3 regions of the Exiguobacterium artemiae 7-3 genome follow, and region 2 is predicted to be linked to each of the others. Evidence: predicted binding sites of a transcription regulator. Region 2 holds the regulator's gene; each other region holds the start of a gene.

What was found. Region 2 encodes LexA, which represses DNA repair genes until DNA is damaged. Its sites were predicted from a motif close to CGAACATATGTTCG; they were not measured.
Region 1: a site for LexA is predicted at 4,639-4,652, ahead of addB (helicase-exonuclease AddAB subunit AddB). Genes of this name have one in related genera too.
Region 3: a site for LexA is predicted at 4,936-4,949, ahead of P402_RS0114460 (Y-family DNA polymerase). Genes of this name have one in related genera too.

What each region holds. Positions count from the first base shown of each region.
Region 1 is NZ_KK211190.1:2,282,739-2,289,944, forward strand. Features, by position in the region: gene addA (helicase-exonuclease AddAB subunit AddA) at 1-1,032, opposite strand, end outside; gene addB (helicase-exonuclease AddAB subunit AddB) at 1,029-4,460, opposite strand; gene P402_RS0112840 (truncated hemoglobin) at 4,800-5,180, shown strand; gene P402_RS0112845 (hypothetical protein) at 5,240-5,581, shown strand; gene P402_RS0112850 (hypothetical protein) at 5,679-6,089, opposite strand; gene P402_RS0112855 (competence protein ComK) at 6,193-6,678, opposite strand; gene P402_RS0112860 (HAMP domain-containing sensor histidine kinase) at 6,798-7,206, opposite strand, start outside.
Region 2 is NZ_KK211190.1:1,911,568-1,918,773, forward strand. Features, by position in the region: gene P402_RS0110980 (DUF896 domain-containing protein) at 36-272, opposite strand; gene P402_RS0110985 (YneB family resolvase-like protein) at 386-1,039, opposite strand; gene yneA (cell division suppressor protein YneA) at 1,085-1,372, opposite strand; gene lexA (transcriptional repressor LexA) at 1,581-2,195, shown strand; gene P402_RS0111000 (metal-binding protein) at 2,226-2,696, shown strand; gene P402_RS0111005 (MIP/aquaporin family protein) at 2,882-3,583, shown strand; gene glpK (glycerol kinase GlpK) at 3,627-5,144, shown strand; gene dhaM (dihydroxyacetone kinase phosphoryl donor subunit DhaM) at 5,249-5,614, opposite strand; gene dhaL (dihydroxyacetone kinase subunit DhaL) at 5,611-6,210, opposite strand; gene dhaK (dihydroxyacetone kinase subunit DhaK) at 6,230-7,198, opposite strand.
Region 3 is NZ_KK211190.1:2,606,631-2,613,836, reverse strand. Features, by position in the region: gene P402_RS0114475 (heavy metal translocating P-type ATPase) at 1-2,122, shown strand, start outside; gene P402_RS0114470 (ZIP family metal transporter) at 2,391-3,203, opposite strand; gene P402_RS0114465 (YolD-like family protein) at 3,273-3,602, opposite strand; gene P402_RS0114460 (Y-family DNA polymerase) at 3,586-4,911, opposite strand; gene P402_RS0114455 (pentapeptide repeat-containing protein) at 5,071-5,718, shown strand; gene P402_RS0114450 (MBL fold metallo-hydrolase) at 5,779-6,534, opposite strand; gene P402_RS0114445 (arsinothricin resistance N-acetyltransferase ArsN1 family A) at 6,603-7,112, opposite strand.

The sequences.
Region 1 (7,206 bases), 370 kb from region 2:
AAGATAGGCTGCCGAGAAACTTCGAACGAGCGTAACGATCATCTGGACATGTCCCAGTTGCGAACGTAAATCTTCCAGGTAATCGACCCCGTCCTTCTCAACAAACAAATCACGCATCTTTTTGAGGTCACTGACAAGACGTGTCCGTTCGGTCTGGAATTTCTTCATTTCCTCGTCTCCGCGGATTCCTTTCCAACGCCCGAATTCGACGGCCTGAAAAGCAAGGGCGACGGTCGTCCAGCGGTCCTGTTCCGGATTAATCCGCCGGATCGGTGCGACGTCCTGCACCAACATGTCCGCCATCTCGTCGTATCCGGCTTGTCGCAGACGATACGATAATTCCATATACCGATTGATGACCGGTGCGACACGTTCCCATTCGAGTTCAAATAATCGTGTCAGCAAACTGGATTCATCCGGATCGATCGGTTGATCATACTGCGCGATCAAATGGTCATAAAATGCCTCCGGATCCGGGAGCGAACGAGAAAATCGATATAAGTTCGAGATTAACGTCAACATCGCTTGATCGTCCCGGTCCGACGTATAACTATCAATCAATTCATAAAACGCCGGATCTGCCAAACCATAAAAGTTCTCAAACACTTCTTCCAAGACATCATCCTGCAGTAACAACAGCTCGGCTTCTTCCGCAATACGAAACGCGGGATCAAGACCAATCCGATAATAGTTTTCTCGTAAAATCGATAAACAAAAAGAATGGATCGTCGTGATTTGCGCCCGGTTCATCATTTGCCGTTGTTTTTTTAAATAAAGATCATCTGGAGCGTCTTTAATTTTCGCTTCGATTGCCTCGATGACACGTGTCTTCATCTCTTTAGCTGCTGCATTCGTAAACGTCGCGACAAGAATCCGGTCGGCTGTCAACGGATCTTCCTGATCAATGACACGTTGCGTCAGCCGTTCCACTAAGACTGCTGTTTTCCCTGAACCGGCGGCGGCGGACACTAAAATATGTCCACCCCTTGCATCGATTGCCCGTTGTTGTTCACCCGTCCACTGCACACTCATTCCGTCTCCTCCTTCAACCGTTCCAAGACTTCTTTTTCCGACAATGGATTTAATTGCCGGTAGTCGTTTCCGAGAGATTGATCAAACTGACAGACGGAACGGTACTCACAAAATGTACAGGGGGTCCGTTCTTGATAATCAAACGGATCAATCGCAATATCCCCTGCATACATCGATTGACTACTCGTCTTCAATTCATCCCAGGCGTGGTCCATCAGAGCCGTCAACTCTTCTTCTTTGACGACACCTTTCGTATGGGACTTATGAAGACCGGTTTTCGTAAACGTCACTTTAACGAGCGGTGACTTTTTACGTTCATCGTACGCAATCTGATCCATTGCCCGTAATACTTCATCATTTTCAACGATGACGCCTTGCATTTGATACGATTCGAGCAATAACCGGTTCCGTTCGATTTCATCCGCCGACAAATCTCCACGCATCATTGGGTTTTTGACGTGGAAATACAGGGCTCCGGCCGGTTTTGCCTGCTGATTAAATAGAACTTCCGACTGTTCAACGACTGTTTTTAGATACAACAGCATTTGAATCGCCAAACCATAATAGATTTCTGCAAAATCCAACTCTTTGGCACTCGATTTATAATCTATGACCCGGACGTATAGTTGATCGCCAATCGTCGCCTGATCCACCCGGTCAATTCGACCGGTGAATTCAATTTCGGTACCATCCGGTAATGTGAATCGAAGTGGCGGAAACATGGCGTTACCAAAACTGATTTCAAATAAATCAGGTTCGAACTCAGAGCGTTCCGCTTGTTTGACGAGCATTTTTGCGGTTTGTTCGACGACGTCCGTTAATTTTTTCTTGATGTATCCAAAACGGTTCGAACTCATCAAAATCGCATTTTGAATTTCCGGTGTCACCTTCTCGACAGCTTCTTTCGCGAAATCACTACACGATTGGTCATCCAGTTCACGCCAGCGTTTTCCTGAAGCTTTGATGTTCACCGACAAATCATTGAGTGCCCCGTGGAACAGGTTCCCGATGTCCGGCGCTTCGAATTTATATAATTTCCGTTCTTTCAACCGCAATCCATACCGGGCAAAGTGTTTATAGGAACATGCATTGTAGGTCTCGAACCGGGAGACGCTAGCTTTGATGGTGTCACCATACAGATTACGAGCCAGATCATCCGGCAACGGTTCTGCGTGATTTTGATAAAACAAAGCATTGGAGAACAGCGCCATTCGTTCGCGGCCCCGACCGTTTTCGAGCAAACGATTGTACACATCAAACCAAGATTGTTGAATCGGATAACGACGTTGCAGTCGTCTCAATTCGATTGCCGCTGCCGCTGCCGCCCGTTCTGGACTCGTCACGAACTGAAGTTGATCATCAGGCGCATGATCCCCGGCTTCTGCAAAATATGTTTTTACCGGACGATCTTGCAGCAGTTGATGTTTGATCTGCTTAACGATCGATGCCGGCTGAAGTGCTTTTCCATCCTCGTCAACAAGCGCATAACTGATATGCAAAGATTCACTTGGCGCCGTCACCCCTTGATAGAGGTAATACAATTCGTCGTCAAATACGTCCAGAGATGCTTTACCTACCGGAATGCCTTGATCGTGGAGGAAGTCATGATCTCCCTCTGACAGCAATTTAGACTGATCTTCTACGAGTGGAATCAATCCGTCATTGGCCCCGAGTAAAAAGACCACTTTCACCTGTTGTAAACGTCCCCGGACGTAATCCGTCGCAATCACTTGATCGAGCGAAGGCGGGACCAGGGAGAAGCGGAGACTTTCAAGTCCTGTCTCGACCATCTGGACGAATAGTTCTGTCGTCAATGTAGCTTCCGGTGCAGCAGCTTCCAACTGTTCAAAGAGATGCAGTACCGCTTCGTACACCTGGTCATGTTCTCGTGCTTGGTTGAGTTCATTGACTTCAAGTGCTTGTTGCTTCCAAACCGTTAACCGGTCTGTCAAGTGATGTTCTTCCAAGAAACGGTATAACGCCCGTGTGTATTCACTCATCGTCTTAGAGGCTTTAAATCGCTTCTCCAGTGGTTCGATTGCTTCGACCAGGAATTGACGCCATTCGTTCAGTTCCTGTTCTTCTTGTAACTCAGCATCCGTTAAACTGATTTCATCAGCTAGACGCCGTTTCAATTGCCAAGGTTTTTTCCACATCGAACCTTTGATTCCCCGCTCCAGGACAAATGTTTCCAGACGATCAAGTGCTAATCGTGAATCCTCTGCCGGAAGTGGAATCAGCTCTGTTTTCAGCAGACGAAAAACAGATTCTTCCCGGTATCCCGTCATGACGATTTCAAGGACGGCATGGACTAATTCGACAATCGGATGATGGACCATCGATTCCCGTTGATCCAAGAAGTACGGAATTTCATACAGTTGAAAAGCACGTTCCAAATGATCGGCGTACGGTTCCAGGTGGCGGACAAGAAACGCGATGTCCTTGAAACGATATCCTTCATGACGTACAAGTTGAATCGCCTTTCTGACAGCAGCTTCCGTCTCAACTTGACGATTAACTGCGGCAGAAAGCGTCAACCCGTTCACTTCGTCATCCGTCGCCGGGTATCCGGGTGACAGTAACGCTTGTTCAAGCATCTGTAATCCTGTCGTCTGAAATTTAACGGTCTGTTCATAATAAATGTCTTCATGCGCAATCTGTCGTTCTTTCATCTGTTCGATCAACTGCATATAGCAGCGTTGTGACACACCAAACTCAGACTGTTTCGTATAGACGTCTTCGACATCCAGTGTAAAGCTAAGGTGCATCTCTTTCGTCAATTCCATCAATCGCAGTAAGACCTGTTGTTCCTGCAACGAAAATTCATAAAAGCCATCAACGAAGACCGCAACATCACTTAAATCAACTTTCGGTAACAGCTCAATCAATGTCGTGAAATAATCGTCCGCATGAAGCGCCTTATTTGAGATTCGTTCAGTAAAGCGCTCGTAAATCAGTGCTAAATCATTTAATTTCGGTGAGCGTTCGGGAGATGCACTGCTGATTTGACGCAACATATCCGGGTTGACTAAAGATCGTTTAAACGAGGCAATCAATTCGTCCAATCCTTTATAAAAACCGGGCATATTTTTTGTCCGTTTAAAAATCTTCAATTCTTCTTCCGCTTCTTCAACAACTTGACGCAGTAATAACTGTGTCCCGGTCTCGTCTAAAAAGGGAATCGCCTGGTTTCCATGATCCCGGATGATATGGAAAGCAAACCGGCGTAAACTCATGACTTCCATCCGGACAAGACCCGACAGCCGTGGATCCGTCGCGATACGTCGTTCCATCTCAAAAGACATCTGATCCGGTACGATGAAATAGATGGATGGACCAAGCGGTTGCTCAGCTAACCGGTCAATTACCTGCTCAATTAATGTTGTGGTCTTGCCTGTACCGGCACGACCTAAATGCATGTAATTCATTGTGTCAGATCAGCGGACACCTGTGGTTGTAACATCAGGTGGGCCGACCTTCACCTCCTTTAATTAATATCGAGGAGCTTTATGCCGCTTTTGTCCTCTCATATGAAATGAGTGCTGAAAATAACAGACAGGACCTCTCCTCCTAGACGTTATCATATGTATCATTATCTCATAAATACGAACAAACGTCCGTTTTAAATCAAAAATACATTTTTCTTTCCTTCCTCTTCCTGTCCAGTTCAGATGATATGTCGATTGATTCGTGTGGAGTTGCAAAAAGTGGGTAAAGATTGAGATAATAGGTGTCTTCATCAGATTTGAACGGAAAGAGGGACAGTCATGCTCTACGAAGACCTTGGTCAAAAAGACGTACTCGAACAGCTTGTCACACGATTCTACAATCGTGTGTATACAGATGATGTTCTCCGTCCGTTATTCCCACCGGACCGCCAACGTGTCGAACGAGCTCAAGTCCGATTTTTGATTCACCTTACAGGTGGTCCAAAACAATATGATGTGTATGATGAACGGATGAATCTGTCCATGATTCACCGTCTTTTGCCCATCAAAGAAATACATGCTATCCGATGGATTGAATTGATGACACTGACCATCGAGGACACTATCGAGAATGCAGAGGCAGCGACGCGTTTAATCGAACGCTTACGAATCGGTGCCTTCAATGTTCTTCGAATTTGTGATGCTCATCAGAACGGATGAGGGATTTTTCTTTCTCATCGGTACATTTCAATGTAAAATAAGAATTGGAGGCGATAACTATGACTGAAGAACAAGATAAAAAGAGTGAATTGGTAAAAAGCGCACTCGAACAGGCTGAAGCAGCTAAAACGACAGAAGAACCTGTTGAAGAAGAAAAGTCAGATGAACAAAAACGTTTAGAACATATTCGGGCACTTGTGACGCTTGAACGTGGATCTGATTATTACCGGGTTGTCTTCTACGATGATCATAAACATTTGATTTTCAAAGAACTCGATTATGATCGAGTCGAATTCGTTGGTCGATTCTATAATGACAGTTTCGATCCAACCAACCAAAAAGAACTAGAAGAAATTTCTGAAAAGGCTCTTGCGACATCGATTCGTAAACGTTTTTTATAAGAAACTGCAGTCTTCATCACATAAAAGCCGTGCTACCCTCATTCATGGGGAGAGCACGGCTTTTACTGTATCCAGACGATTCGTCATCTGCTTTAGATTATAACTGTTCTTTTGTATTTCGTTTTTTCCGACGCATGACGTAGGCCAATACTCCACCGGCAACTGCCAAACCTGTTGCTGCTAGTACAGGTAATAGCACTTTTTTCGACGTCAATTTTTGTTTCACTTGCTCCAAACGAGATTCCGTGACCTCTTTCTGAGCAACCGATGCACGACGGTTGATTGTCATGTGTTTTGCGGCATCCGTTACGACGATTCGTTTCGTCACCCAACGTCGATTACCTGACTCGTCGACAACAAGTTGACGGGCGCGCTTGACACCTTTGACTCGTTTCCCCGGCGTATTTTCCGGACGAACGATACGTGAACTGATAAAACGACGTCCGCCGTTCACACCAAATCCAGGTTGTAATTTTCTGCGGTTTAACCATTCATATGATTCATTCATCGTGTAGCGGTCTTTCGACCGCTTCACCTCCCTTTAATTCTCTCTCTCGCACTTTACTGTCTATTCGCTGCATTAAGTAGTGATTCCTGTTAGATTGTTCCACTTATCGTGCTTTATTAAACGTCATCGGCCGTTCTTCTTGAAATCTCCGTTGCATTTCGTAAGCCAATTCCAGTGTTTTGATCCGTTGCCGTTCGATGCTGTAAGCCGAGGCATCCGTATCAATCCGTTGTCCTGTTTGAAATTCCACTTGAACGGTATCACCCTTTTTTTGAACGGTTTTCATCTGCTTAAAATTAATCCAAATACATTCTGCCTTCTCCTTCGCAGTCGTCGGGAAGAAAATCGTTTGGGCCTTCCAATCAATTAAAACCGGTGTCTTTCGGTTCGGTCCCAGGATATGTCGAGCCGCTTCAATTCTTCCGCGCATCGAGGATCCAAAATACAAGCAAGATTCTTCAATCAACTTGATTGGATGGCCTTCTAACACGATTTCTGACTGTTCCTGAATAAGTAAAGTTTGTGGTTCACCGTATGGACCATATTTTGGTACAAGGGCTAATGTTTCTTCCGTAATTTTATGTCGCATTCTGATTTCTCCCTTCTTGTATTAGTATGGTTATATCAAATTCAAAACGACTTCGTCTGAAGGACCTCGTTATTTCCCAAAATAAAAAACGAGATATGGCTATCTCGTTTTTTAAGATCTTATTTTTTTCCGGCTGTTTCTTCCTCAAAATGTCTTGGAAAATTAAATTTTACGCAAACTTTATTTTCTTCATTTCCCGCAATCAGATTATCAATTGTCACTTCTCCTTCATGCCGTTCGACAATCCGTTTAACAATGTATAACCCAAGACCAAACTTGCCTTCTTTTCCACGCGAAAATTGATGGAACAGCGGAGAGGACGTTTCTAACGGCGGACCGTCATTAAGGATTTCGACTGTCGCAGACTGCCTTGTACCGGACAGACGAATCTCAATCGTAGACTCCGCATAACGAATCGCATTATCCAATACATTTTCCAATGCTACACGTAACTGTTCCCCTTCACCTAACACGATACCCGCTTCGCCGGAAATTTTCCACGTCAATGCTTTCGTGCCAACAAACCGT
Region 2 (7,206 bases):
CCCACTCATCCCATTGAGTGACATAGCTTTTCCGATTATTGTTTGTTCCGTTCTTCTTCTTGTGCCTGCTTTAGTTTTTCCGGTGTTACGTCGGTTCCTTCTTCATCGACGATTTTAATGCCCATCATCTGATTTTTGAACGAACCGCGGAATGCTTCGAGATAAGCCGTCCGTAATTCTTTTTGTTCCGCTGTTTCCGCATCGGTCAGCGGCTCGATTTTTGATTTATTGGCTAATTCATTAATCCGGTCTAATTGTTCTTGTGATAACATAGTATCCCTCTTTCTGTTGACTCAAAGTTGAGCATTCAATAGTAACCTTACTGTAAAAGACACAAAAAAAAAAAGCAAGTTTGATGCGCAGCTAAGGCATCAAACCTGCTTCCCTATTCGTACGTACTGACAACTTCTTTATATTCCAGATAACGCCGGTTGACGGTCGCTTTCGAAATGTCATGTCCCATCCCTCTTAATGTCACCGCAATGTCCGCAAATGTCAGTCCTAACTCACGTAACCGCACGATTTCTTCAATCGGGACTTCCTTCCGGCTCCGACCGGCATTTTCACCTTGGCGGTTCAGGTTTTGTTCGGGACGAAAACCATTTTCGACAGCCCGTCGCATACCGCGGGCAATCTTTGCATTATGCAGTTTCCGTTGATACTCTTCGACGAGCGATACGATTTCAAGCACCATCGCTTCGGCATCTGCCAATTTATACTCGCCATCCGATTCCATCGTCATCAGTTGAACCTGATGTTTTTGGAATGTATGTAAAATGGCGATTTTGGCATTCCCGCGCCCGATCCGTGTATCATCCGTCACAAGAACGGCGTCCACGGCTTGACGTGTGACGTAATCGAGAACGGACAACATACCTTCCCGGTCAACGTCGTAACCACTTTCTTTTTCCGTGATGATCTCCACGACTTCAAATCCTTTTGTTGCAGCGAGTCCCGACAGTTCTGACCTTTGCCGCTCAAGCGAGCTGTCCTGTGCTTCTTTTTCCGTCGAGACGCGACAGTAGATTACTACTTTCATCGTACTTCACACCCCTGTTCGTTCATTGACAACTTTTACAGTTTGTCATTGTTGCGCGATTGGTACAACGATTTTGTTTTTCGAAATGACATGTGTCGTCTTTAATTCATTATTCTCAATCAACCATTCGACATATTCTTGGTCCGTCATTGAACCGTCGTTGTAGACTTCGGCGACTTGTTCGACTGTCGCATTTTGATCGACCGTAACAGAAGCCGTCAAGAGTTGATCGACCTTTTCGTCCGGTCGAGGCGTTAAGAGAAAAAGAATGAAAGCAAGGCTGAGCGTATAAAAAACAATGGAAAAGGCATGGGTACGAATCGTATGCATCATGATAAATCCCTCCAATTAAAAATGATTTAGAATAGATGTTCTCGGAACAATTGTTCGCATAACTCATCTTAAACCAAGAACCAGTGTTCGGTCAACACAAAATGTCGAACAATTGTTTGTACGCTCATTTGTTCTATGTTATAGTGATTTTAGAAACATGTATTCCTATAACCTTCAAAAACCAATCCGGAAAGAGGTGGCAATTCATATGCGGAAAATGTCGAAACGACAACAAGAAATCCTTGACTACATCGTTGCTCAAGTGAAACTGAAAGGGTATCCGCCTTCAGTTCGTGAAATCGGTGAAGCTGTTGGTCTTGCTTCAAGCTCAACGGTACACGGTCATTTGGATCGTCTAGAAAAACGCGGACTGATTCGCCGTGACCCAACTAAGCCACGTGCGATTGAGATATTGCTTGATAAACCTGATGAAGATCACGAAGCCATCGTGCATATTCCCGTCATCGGGAAAGTAACGGCTGGTCTTCCAATCACGGCCATCGAAAACATTGAGGAACACTTCCCACTTCCTGCACATTACGTCGGGAACGAAAATGTCTTCATGTTGACGATTGATGGTGAGTCCATGATCAACGCAGGTATTCTAGACGGTGACCGGGTCATCGTTCGTCAGCAAAACACAGCAGAGAATGGTGAAATCGTCGTTGCTATGACCGAAGATAGCGAAGCGACAGTCAAACGGTTCTTCTTAGAAGATCAACAAGTACGTCTCCAACCAGAAAATGACTCGATGGACCCGATGTATTTCGATAACGTCTCGATTCTTGGCAAGGTCATCGGCGTATATCGGACGATCCACTAAGCGAGGGACCAGCTCAGCTGGTCTTTTTTTATGCCTTCTGGAAATGTACATGATACAGTCAATACCGTTGCTTTAACCGGCTACGTTGCGTATTCGGTCGCAACGCAGCAGACGGATTGGCTTCCAACTGCTGTCGGCATCGCTGTCGGCACCCTTTGGCTTTCACCCGACCTCGATTTGAAGTCTGAACCTTACTATCGCCACGGACCGCTACGTGTCCTTTGGATGCCGTATGTCAAAATCATGCCCCACCGTTCCATCTGGTCGCATGGCTTGATCATCGGTGACCTCATTCGCCTGCTGTACAGCGCGGCTTTCGTGATTCCACTTTTATTTTTAGCGCTGTACCTGAAAATCATCGAGTCGAGTACGGTCGATTCCTGGTTTGCAGCCATGCCTGCTTTTATCACCGGCATCATGGTTGCCAGTACGATCCATATCGTTCTTGATCATTCCAGCAGTTTCTTTCGAACTAAAAAAAAGCGAAAAAAACGCCGCTGAAAACCCTTCGTTCATCACAAAAATGAACAAAGGGTTTTTGTTATCCATTTTTCATTTTTTTAAACATAAATTAAGGAAAATTTAATTTGAAGATTTGAATTATTTGTATTGAAAACGTTATCAATTAGATGTAGGTTTAAATGGAAAGGCCAATATTTGCTTTAATCCAAAGGGAGGGTTTTTGCATGAGTAACTTTATTAGTGAGCTGATTGGAACAATGATTCTGATTTTGCTCGGGGATGGGGTCGTTGCAGGGGTTGTCTTGAAAAAGACGAAATCTGAGAACAGCGGCTGGATCGTCATCACATTTGCTTGGGGTCTCGCCGTCATGACTGCAGTTTATATTGCAGCCGCCAGTGGTGCCCACCTTAATCCAGCGGTCACATTGTCGCTAGCGTTAAACTCTGATTTACCATGGGCAGATGTACCTGTCTACATCGCCGCTCAATTAATCGGAGCCTTTATCGGTGCGGTACTCGTTTGGCTTCATTACATGAAACATTTTGAAGCGACAGATGACCAAGCTGCAAAATTAGGTGTCTTTGCAACAGGACCAGCTATCCGCCATACCGGTTCAAACCTTGTTTCTGAAATCATCGGGACATTCGTCTTGGTCTTCGGAATCCTAGCATTTGGTGCCAACTCATTCGCTGACGGTCTAAACCCGTTAATCGTTGGTCTTCTTGTTGTCGTCATCGGTCTCTCGCTTGGTGGTACAACAGGATATGCCATCAATCCGGCCCGTGACCTTGGACCGCGGATTGCCCATGCCATTTTACCAATCCCGGGAAAAGGTTCGTCAGATTGGGGTTATTCTTGGATCCCAGTCGTCGGTCCATTCATCGGTGGTGCGATTGCCGTTTTCCTTCATCAAATGCTGTTTTAATTGACGAAAAGACTTCAACTTACACTTCAAGGGGGACTTTACAATGGAAAACAAGTATATCTTAGCACTCGATCAAGGAACGACAAGTTCACGTGCCATTATCTTTGATCATGACGGTCAAATCGTGAACTCGGCACAACGGGAATTCAAACAATACTTCCCGCAACCAGGCTGGGTCGAGCATGATGCCAATGAAATTTGGGGATCGATCCTCGCTGTCATGGCAGATGCTCTCGGAACGGCTGATATCAAACCGAGCCAAATCGCAAGTATCGGAATTACGAACCAGCGTGAGACGACGGTCGTCTGGAACAAAGAAACAGGTAAACCGGTCTATCACGCGCTTGTCTGGCAATCGCGTCAAACATCTGGTATCTGTGATGAGCTGAATGCACAAGGTCTGAATCAAACATTCCGCGATAAAACAGGTCTCCTGATTGACGCCTACTTCTCAGGTACAAAAGTGAAGTGGATTTTAGATAACGTGGAAGGTGCACGTGAACAAGCCGAAAACGGTGAACTTCTATTCGGAACCATCGACACATGGCTCGTCTGGAAGTTGTCTGGCGGCAAAACGCATATCACAGATTATACAAACGCTTCCCGGACATTGATGTACAACATTTACGAACAAAAATGGGATGATGAGTTGCTTGAAATCCTGACAGTTCCAAAATCCATGTTACCGGAAGTCCGTCAATCGAGTGAAGTCTATGACAACACTGTTCCGTATCACTTCTTTGGCTTCGAAGTACCAATCGCCGGAATCGCAGGTGACCAACAAGCGGCCCTCTTCGGTCAAACGTGTTTCGAACCAGGTGAAGGAAAGAACACATACGGTACAGGTTGCTTCATGCTGATGAATACTGGTGAAAAAGCTGTTTCATCTAACCACGGTCTGTTGACGACAATCGCCTGGGGTGTCGACGGAAAAGTCGAATATGCGCTTGAAGGATCAATCTTTGTGGCCGGTTCTGCGATTCAGTGGTTACGCGACGGTTTACGGATGTTGAAAAATGCGAAAGACTCAGAAGGCTATGCCTTAAAAGTCGATTCGACAGAAGGCGTTTACGTCGTTCCTGCATTCGTCGGACTCGGTGCTCCTTACTGGGATAGCGACGTTCGTGGAGCAATCTTCGGTTTAACACGCGGAACGGACAAAGAACATTTCGTTCGCGCGACTCTCGAATCACTTGCTTATCAAACACGTGATGTCTTGACTGCAATGGAAAAAGATTCAGGAATCGAACTGAAAACGTTGCGCGTTGATGGTGGTGCGGTTTCAAACGATTTCTTGATGCAGTTCCAGTCAGACATCCTGGGCGTACCAGTCGATCGTCCAGAAATCAATGAAACAACTGCCCTCGGTGCTGCTTACCTTGCCGGTCTCGCAGTCGGTTACTGGAAAGATAAAGCAGAAATCAAAAAGCAATGGAAACTCAACCGTCAGTTCAAACCAGAGATGAAAGAAGACGATCGCGAACAGCGTTATGCTGGATGGCAAAAAGCGGTTGAAGCGACAATGGCATTTAAACCGAACAAAAAAGAAGTCAACGCCTGATTTCTTGACTGGTGTTCCCTCGCGGAATACCAGTTTTTTTGTTTTCACTAAAAAACAGGCCCGCTTCCTGTACGGAAACGAACCTGTTAGTCAGACTATGTGCCTTACGAAAATTCTGCCTTGACGCCGGATACAATATCATCCAGCGATTTTGATTGACCACTTAAGACTGCCGCTAAAAAAGCGCCCTCTACCAGTGGTGCTTCGACGAACTGAACATTCCGGTCCCCACTGTATAGTTCTAAGGCCAGTTCCGCATTCATCGTCGCCGATCCGATGTCGGTCAAAATCAAACCGTCATCCGTCAATTCATTCATCGTCTCTTCAATTCGAGATGCGTCGGTACCGATACTACCATCTGCAAGACCAGCTGCGAGTAACACCGGTGTATCTGGAGCCATCTCAGCCAATAGTTCTTTCAGTCCGGCTGCCAACTTCTCACTGTGGGATACTAAAATCAAATTAATCATGACATTTCCTCCGTAATGGCTCGAAGTAAAAGTGAACTCGATAAGGCACCTGGATCCTGAACATCTTTCGTCGCATCCCCGAAGTAAGAGGCCCGTCCTTTTGTCGCCACCCGTTCTTTTGTATCCACCAATGCTTGATCCAGTGCTTGATTCAAATCACTCTCTTGTTCGAGCGCTTCGTAAAACGGTGTCCAAATATCCACCATCGTTTTTTGTCCAAACTCTGACTTCCCGCGCATTTTGATGCCATCCGTCGCTTCTTTAAAAGCCGCTGCCAGTTCTGCACCCTCGACTTCTGTTTTTCCTTTAAACGCTCCGGCAAATTTAACGAACGCCGTACCGTAAAGCGGACCGGACGCCCCCCCAACGGTTTTAATCAACGTCATTCCGACTTGTTTTGATAAGACACCAAGATCTTCATATTCCTCTTGTGCTTCGAGTTCTTTTTGAACGGCTTGGAAGCCACGTGACATATTGATGCCGTGGTCCCCGTCACCAATTTCCCGGTCAAGATCCGTCAATTCATCTTTATGTTGTTCCAGCTCGGCAGCTGCTTTAAGCAATGCTTCACGGAATGCTGCAGTTGATAACTTCATCTGTGTGCACCTCTTTTAGTTAGAATCCGATCGCGTTCGTTTTTGCATCCAGGTAGCCGACCAGCTCATCGTCCACCGGAAGCAAGGTGATCGAGAAACCATGCATTTCAAGCGATGTCATATAATTGCCGACGAATGGTCGGACGATGTCATACCCTTTTGCCTGCAGTTGCTCCGCAACATACTTGTACGTGATGTACAATTCCGATTCAGGCGTTCCACCCATTCCGTTGACCATGACAGCTACTTTTTTATCAGTCACTTCCGCCGTCAGTCGATCGAGTAATTCCGTCACGATTGCTTCGACGGAGGCAATCGGTTTACGTTCCAGTCCTTTTTCACCATGAATCCCGATCCCGATTTCCATCTCATCCTCGTGGAGATCAAAGCCAGGTTTGCCGCTTTCCGGCATATAACATGGGGATAATGCCATTCCGATTGACCGGACACCAGCAATGACTTTTTCAGCGACTGCTTTGACTTCCGCTAATGATTTTCCTTCCGCTGCCGCAGCTCCGGCAATCTTGTGGACAAAAATCGTCCCGGCGACGCCTCGGCGGTCCTCTTCTTTTTTGATGGCAATATCATCCCGGACGATGACCGTCTCGACTTCAATGTCTTCCAGTTCCGCCAGTTCTTTCGCCATATCGAAGTTCATGACGTCACCGGAATAATTTTTGACGACGAGCAGAACTCCTTTCCCACCGTCTGCTGCCTTAATTCCCTCAAGCACCATATCTGGCGTCGGAGAAGTGAAGACTTCGCCGCAAACGGCTGCTGCCAGCATCCCGTCCCCGATAAATCCGGCATGGGCCGGTTCGTGACCACTTCCGCCACCGGATACAAGTGCTACTTTTCCGTTAAGCGGTTCTTTTCGTTTGATGACATTGACTCCGTCGACTTTTGCATAAAGATCGGGATGTGCTAAAACGAGACCATCGACCATATCCGAGACAAACCGATTCGCATCTTGCATTAATTTATCCATCTTGAACG
Region 3 (7,206 bases), 700 kb from region 2:
GGAAGCAAAAACAGAACGTCTGCAAATTACAGGAATTGATTGTGCCAACTGCGCGGCGAAGGTAGAGCGGGGTGTCGCGAACGTAACCGGCGTCGAACAGGCTGATTTGGATTTTGCCGGTCAGAAACTCTATCTGACGTATGAAAAGGACGCTGTATCCGACGATACGTATCAAGCGGTCGTCGAACGGATTCAGCAACTTGAACCGGATGTCCGTCTGGTCCGGACAGCATCCGCAGAAGCAGTTGATCCGCATCAACAGGAAGACCATGACCACAGCCATTCGCACGACCACGGTCCATTTTTGAACCGGACGAAAAAATTACAGTACAGTATCGGGATGATATCGTTCATCAGTGCTTTTTTCGTTCCGGGATCAATTGACCTTCTATTTTTCGCAATTGCCTACTTTCTAATCGGTTGGGATGTTCTTCGAACCGCCGTCCGGAATATCCGGCACGGACAAGTGTTTGATGAAAACTTCCTGATGGTCATTGCGACAGCCGGTGCCTTTTTGATCGGAGAGTATCCGGAAGCAGTCGCCGTGATGTTGTTTTATCAAGTCGGAGAGTTTTTCCAGCATCGTGCCGTCGACCAATCCCGAAAATCGATTGCTGCGTTGATGGATATCCGGCCAGATGTCGCGACGCTTGAGGATGGACGACGTGTGAATCCGGAACAGGTGAACATCGGTCAACGGATTCTTGTCCGGGCAGGGGAGAAGGTTCCACTGGATGGAACCGTTCTGAAAGGAGAAGCATTCATCGATACAACTGCATTGACCGGAGAATCAGTCCCGCGGCGTGTCCGTCCGACCGAACCGATTTTAGCCGGGACGATCAATACGGATGGTCATCTGTTGATCCAGGTCGATCGACGGTACAGTGAGTCGACCGTCGCTAAAATTCTCGATTTAGTCGAAAATGCGTCACGTCATAAAGCGCCGACGGAAAAATTCATCACACGATTTGCACGGGTCTACACCCCGATTGTCGTCGTGGTTGCAACACTTCTTGCCATAGTTCCTCCGCTTGTCATGAACGGAGCAACGTGGAACGACTGGATTTACCGGGCACTGGTATTTCTTGTCATCAGTTGTCCCTGTGCGCTCGTCATTTCGATTCCGCTGGGCTTCTTTAGCGGGATCGGTGCCGCTTCCAAACGCGGTATTCTTGTCAAAGGCGGAAATCATCTCGAAGCGTTACAACAACTGGATACGGTCGTCTTCGATAAAACGGGAACATTGACGGAAGGTGTTTTTGAAGTCGTCGAGCTGAAGGCCGTGCATGGATCAGAAGACGAATTGCTTCGTGTCGCAGCGACCGTTGAGCAACATTCCAATCATCCGATTGCCAAATCGATTCAGCGGATGTACGCTCTGCGCGGTTCTGTTTCGACCGCTGTTCAAGACTATCAGGAAGTAGCCGGTTCCGGCGTCGTCGGACGGTTCGGCACGGATCAGATTCAGGCGGGAAATGCCCGGTGGTTCAAAGAAATCGGCTTGACGCCACTCGATCAGACCGAAGACGGGACTTATGTGCATGTTGCCCGAAACGACAGCTACCTTGGATATATCCGGATTGCCGACCGTATTAAAAATACGACGATAGAAGCCTTACGCGAACTAAAAACACTCGGGATTCGCCAAACAATCATGTTGACCGGGGACCGTCGGGAAACGGCGGAACGGATCGGACAGCAAATCGGGATAACGCAAGTAAAGGCAGAACTGTTGCCGGATCAAAAAGTGGAACAACTCGAAGCGATCTTAGATCAAGCAAAAGGACGTGTCGCTTTTGTCGGTGACGGAATCAATGACGCTCCGGTATTGACGCGGGCGGATGTCGGGATTGCGATGGGTGGACTTGGAAGTGATGTCGCGATTGAAGCAGCGGATGTCGTCCTGATGACGGATGAACCGAAACAACTGGTCGAAGCGATTCGGATTGCCCGGGCGACACGCCGGATCGTCTATCAGAACATCACGTTTGCACTGGGTGTCAAAGGAATCTTCTTATTGCTTGGTGCCTTTGGTGTTGCGACGATGTGGGAAGCCGTTTTTGCCGATGTCGGTGTGACGGTCCTCGCGGTCTTAAATGCAATGCGGATTTTACGGAAATAAGAATGGATGGGGCTGACTCAGATAGGAGTCACTCATCTTTTCATGCCCGTTCCTCAGGCGAGACACAAACCCGTTTTCCCGCCTCATTCAGGCAGGAAAGCGGGTTTTGTTTGTCTCTGACAGCGTAAAAATGCGCTTTTTCCTGTAGGAGTAGCATGAAGAGAGTGATTTTTATTTAAATTCAAACGAGAAAAGGATGGCAGAATTATAATCTGTCACCCTTTTCTTTGTAGAGACTGACTTTAGAGTCGTCCCATTCTATACTGGATTATCCGAGTGCCACATCGAGAATCATCATGACCGTGAAACCGACCATCAGACCAAGTGTTGCCAAGTCTGAGCCGTTTTCAGCCTGCGATTCGGGAATCAATTCTTCGACGACGACGAAAATCATCGCGCCGGCAGCAAACGCCAAGGCATACGGCAAGAGCGGCTGAATGAAGAAGACGGCAGCAGCACCGACCATGGCAGCAATCGGTTCAACGATTGCAGACAATTGTCCGTAGTTAAAGGCACGCCGGCGTGACATGCCTTCTCCACGGAGCGGAATCGACAAGGCAGCCCCTTCCGGCATGTTTTGAATCCCGATCCCAAGTGCGAGTGTCAAGGCACCGGCAACGGTCGCACCGTCCATGTTCAAGGCGGCTGCACCGAAAGCGACCCCGATTGCGAGTCCTTCCGGAATATTGTGGAGCGTAATCGCGAGAAACAGCAATGTCGTCTTTTTCAGACCGGTCGAAGGACCTTCGGCTGTTTCGAGTGGAGCGGATAAGTGCAGGTGAGGGGTCACAAAATCGAGAAGGCGGACAAAGAAACCGCCTGCCAGGAAGCCGATTGCGGCCGGCAACCAGGCAATCCCGCCGTCTTTTTCCGTAAATTCAATTGCCGGAGCAAGCAATGACCAAAACGAAGCCGCAATCATAACACCGGCTGCAAAGCCGAGCATCATATTCATGACCCGTTTTTCAATCGTTGTAAAGACGAAGACAAGTGCGGCTCCGAGTGCCGTTAATCCCCAAGTCATCATGCCGGCAAGCAGCGCTTGCACGACGACCGGAAGTCCGGTAAACCATTCCATCATACAGATCATTCCTTCTTTCAATCCCAATTCGTAAGATAAGTGCGTGAGGCATAACAGCTTCTGTCTCTTCTACCCGTTTTCAATCCGAATGATTCGCCCGAATGGAATTTCAATCAATGATGATCCGCGTAGCACGAGATAGGCGCGTTCACGATGAACCTGCTCGATGAAACCGGATGTCGTGACATAGCCTCTTTCACTATAATACTTGATTTCAAGCTCTGTTCCTTCTATTAATGCTTGTTCGAGTAAGAACTGCCAGGGATATTGCAATTGTTCATCGATTGCAGGAAGGTCGATTTGATGTTTTTCGAGATAATAGGCTTTGAGCAGTTGAATGTGTTCCGGCATCAAAAAGGGAAGCCATTTGAGGTTTCCACGGTCACGATAACGTGTCATGCTGCTCACCTCCGGGATGGCCGCCGACGAACCGGAGCCGGCGTTTGGCGACACTTGTATCGAGGAAGGAAACAGCGAGCCGGATTGTTCCTTTTCCGTAACGTAAATTGACATGGTCGATGGCTTTTAATAACCGTTTTCTGCGCCAGACCTTTGTATTGTCTTCAAACAAGGACAATTGAAGTGTTCCCTGATCCGGGGTGAGTTGTCCGAGGGCGACCGATAGAAAGCGGACCGGTTCACCGTCGAGCCAATTCGGTTCGAACAATTGCAGGACGTAACGCAACAACAGCCGTTCATCAGCTGTCGGATAAGGCAGACGGAGCTGTTTCGAAAAGCCGTCCCGGGTGACATGGCGGGAGTAGCGAACGCCGAGATGCACCGTCCAACCGACTTGATTAGAAAACCGGACTCGTGCCGCGACATCACCTGCTAATTCGGCCAAAACTAAACGAATCTGTTCGTACTGGTAATAATCGCGCATTAAAGTAACGCCATGTCCGATCGTTCTTTTGGCATCCGGTGCAGTCTGAAATAAGGTCATCGGATCGATGATGGTCGGAGAACTGTCGATTCCCCAGGCATGGTGCCAAAGTTCTGCCCCAAGGACTCCGAACCGTTCATGCAGATCTTCGACCCGGGCTGCGGCAAGGTCGCCAATGGTGTTGATGCCGATTACTGACAAGTGTTGTTCCATCATCCGTCCGACGCCCCACATTTTGCGAATCGGAAAATCGTGCAGCAACCGAGAAATATCGGCGTAGCCGCATCGGGCAATGCCTTCGCGTTTTCCCCGTAAATCGAGGACAAGTTTTGCGATGACATTGTTCGGACCAATCCCGATCCGGACCGGAATGCCGGTCTGATGCCAAATCGCCGTCTGGATTTTCCGGGCCGTTTCAGTGTCCGATCCGAAAAGTCGTTCCGTTCCGGTCATATCGATAAAGTTTTCGTCAATCGAATAGATCCGGATCGCGTCGGGAGGTGCAAACTGATGCAAGACATCCAGTACTTCGATTGATGTTTTCATATATGCGAGCATCCGCGGTTCGACGAGCACAATCTGTTTCCGTTCACGATAAGGCAACTGTTCAATTTGATAAAGACGACTAGCTGTCTTAATACCAAGTTGTTTTAAGGCGGGACTGGCAGCAAGAACAACGGATCCGGACCGATGAAGGTCTGATACGACAGCAAGTTTCGTCGTCAAAGGAGGAAGGTTTCGGTAACAACATTCGCAACTGGCATAAAAAGAAACACTGTCGACACAAAAGATCCGTCGATCGGGAAAAGAGATAGTCGGGTTCATCGGAAACACTCCTTGATACATAAAAGAACGTTTGTTCTTATTTTTGATTTGACTATATCATGGTCTCAGTCGGTCTCAAATCAAAAAACCAAAAAAAGAGTCAATCTTTGCTACACTAAAAAAGAGAAAAGTGACGTAGAAGGAAAGAAGGGGAAGTACGTGAAAAAACAAATCATTCAATTACCCGAGTTACCGCACCAATTGACACCGGAAACCTTTGCGGATGTCGAAATCGATGACCCGTATCTGTATCAAACACTTTACGAAAAAGAGACACTCCCAATCGAGTTGACAGAACGGCTGGATGTCAATCAAGTCTGTTTTCGGAACATCTCGTTCGCTGGTCTCGTTTTTGAACGTGCCTCGTTTGAGAACGTCCGGTTTGAACAATGTGACTTGACGGGCTGTCAGTTCCAGGACAGTCGTTTTCACCGGGTCGTCTTTGAGGATTGTCGCCTGACCGGAATTCACTTTGAATCGAATACGGTTGATCATGTAACGATCAAAAACTGTCAGGCCAATTATGCCCAACTGATTCGGACGGCGTTACGTCACGTCGCAGTGGAGCAGACGACGATGCGGGAAAGTCATTTCTTTGAAATGAAGCCAACCGATTTCCGGCTGCATGAAGTCGATTTGTCGGAAAGTCAATGGGTCGAGACGGCATTAAAAGGACTGGATCTGCGGCAAGCCGATTTATCCGGAATCACGATTGATCCGCGCTTCTTACCAGGTGCCATCGTCACGGAAAGCCAGGCCATCACGTTTGCCCGGTTACTCGGACTCGTCATTCCAAGTCACGATTAACGATCAACAAAACGAAGTCCACTATCCCGAGTACTACCGGGACAGTGGACTTCGTTTCGTTTAGAAGGAAATGGTTTCGCCGTCATCCGGAATGAGGAAATGAGCGGATAAATGATGGGCAGCCAAGAAATCAGCAATCATATCACGGCGCAGAAGACAATGATTGACGGATTCGAGATGCGAGACGATGATTGTCGACTCAGCAGCTGCTTGATGAACGGCGAGTAAATCGCGCTGGGACATCGTAATCGGTTCTCCGGTCAAGAATTGTGCCGCACCACTGTTGACGACGATGATGTCGGGTGCATGCTGCTCGATTGCAGTTGCGACATCATCACACCAAATCGTATCACCGGTGATATAGAGTGTCGGTTCGTCGGGATGCGTCAAGACGATACCGGAAACGGTGCCCATCCGTTGGCCTATTTCGCCAACACCGTGTTGACCCGATGTATGAGAAACGCGGATATCGCCGAGTGACAATCCGTTCTCAAACGATGAGACGTTCGTGAATCCGGCTTCGCGGATCGTAGCCGCATCTGACTCATTTTGAGCATAAAGAGGAATCTGTTTCGGTAAGACTTTTTTTGCCGTCTCGTCAAAATGATCGGCATGGAGGTGGGTAACAAAAATTGCATCGGGATCAAGTAATGTCGAGACATCGACCGGTAAGTCGACGAGCGGATTCGAGACGGCGTTTGGCGTTTGACCAAACGGCGGCAAAGTTCCTTTTTCACCGAGAAACGGATCGATTAAAAAAACTTGGTTAGCATAAGTGACGACGAGTGTTGCATTACGAATCTGTTGAATATCCACGGGCAGTCTTCCTTTCGGGTTGGGAATGTTTCACTGTTCGTTCATTTCCCATTCAGCCGCCGTGTTAATCATATTTGATCGTCTATCGTTTTCGGAAGCAACTTTTCCATCGCCAGGACATCGACATAATACCCGTTGAGCATGCCCTGTTCCTTAAATGTTCCGACAATCCGGAAACCGGACCGGATGTAGAGCTTTTGACCGATCTTATTGAACGGAAACGTAAACAGGATTAACTTATGGAATCCGTGCGTAATCGCGTGTTCTTCGATGACCTGTAACAACTGACGACCGATGCCTTGTCCGCGGTGGGTCCGGGTGATGTAGACCGATAATTCACCGACCGATTGATAGACGGGGCGCGGGTTGTAGGGGTCAAGTGAGATGAAACCAAGAATCGTTGTTCCTTCATACGCCACAAACCCGGCATAGCGGGGTGTTCGTTCCTGATACCAATCCTCCATAAAGGACAATTCCTTAGTATCCGTTTCAAGCGTCGCGATCCGGTCTTCGATGCCTTCGTTATAGATGGCGAGGATGTCTTGTAAATCAGCTTCTTGGACAGGACGAATCATCATACACGTGACCTCCATTCAAATGAGTCTTTTCTTCATTATATAGGAGGAAACGAAAACAAGCGGTATGTTTGTAGGATAGGAATGGAGCAGAAAA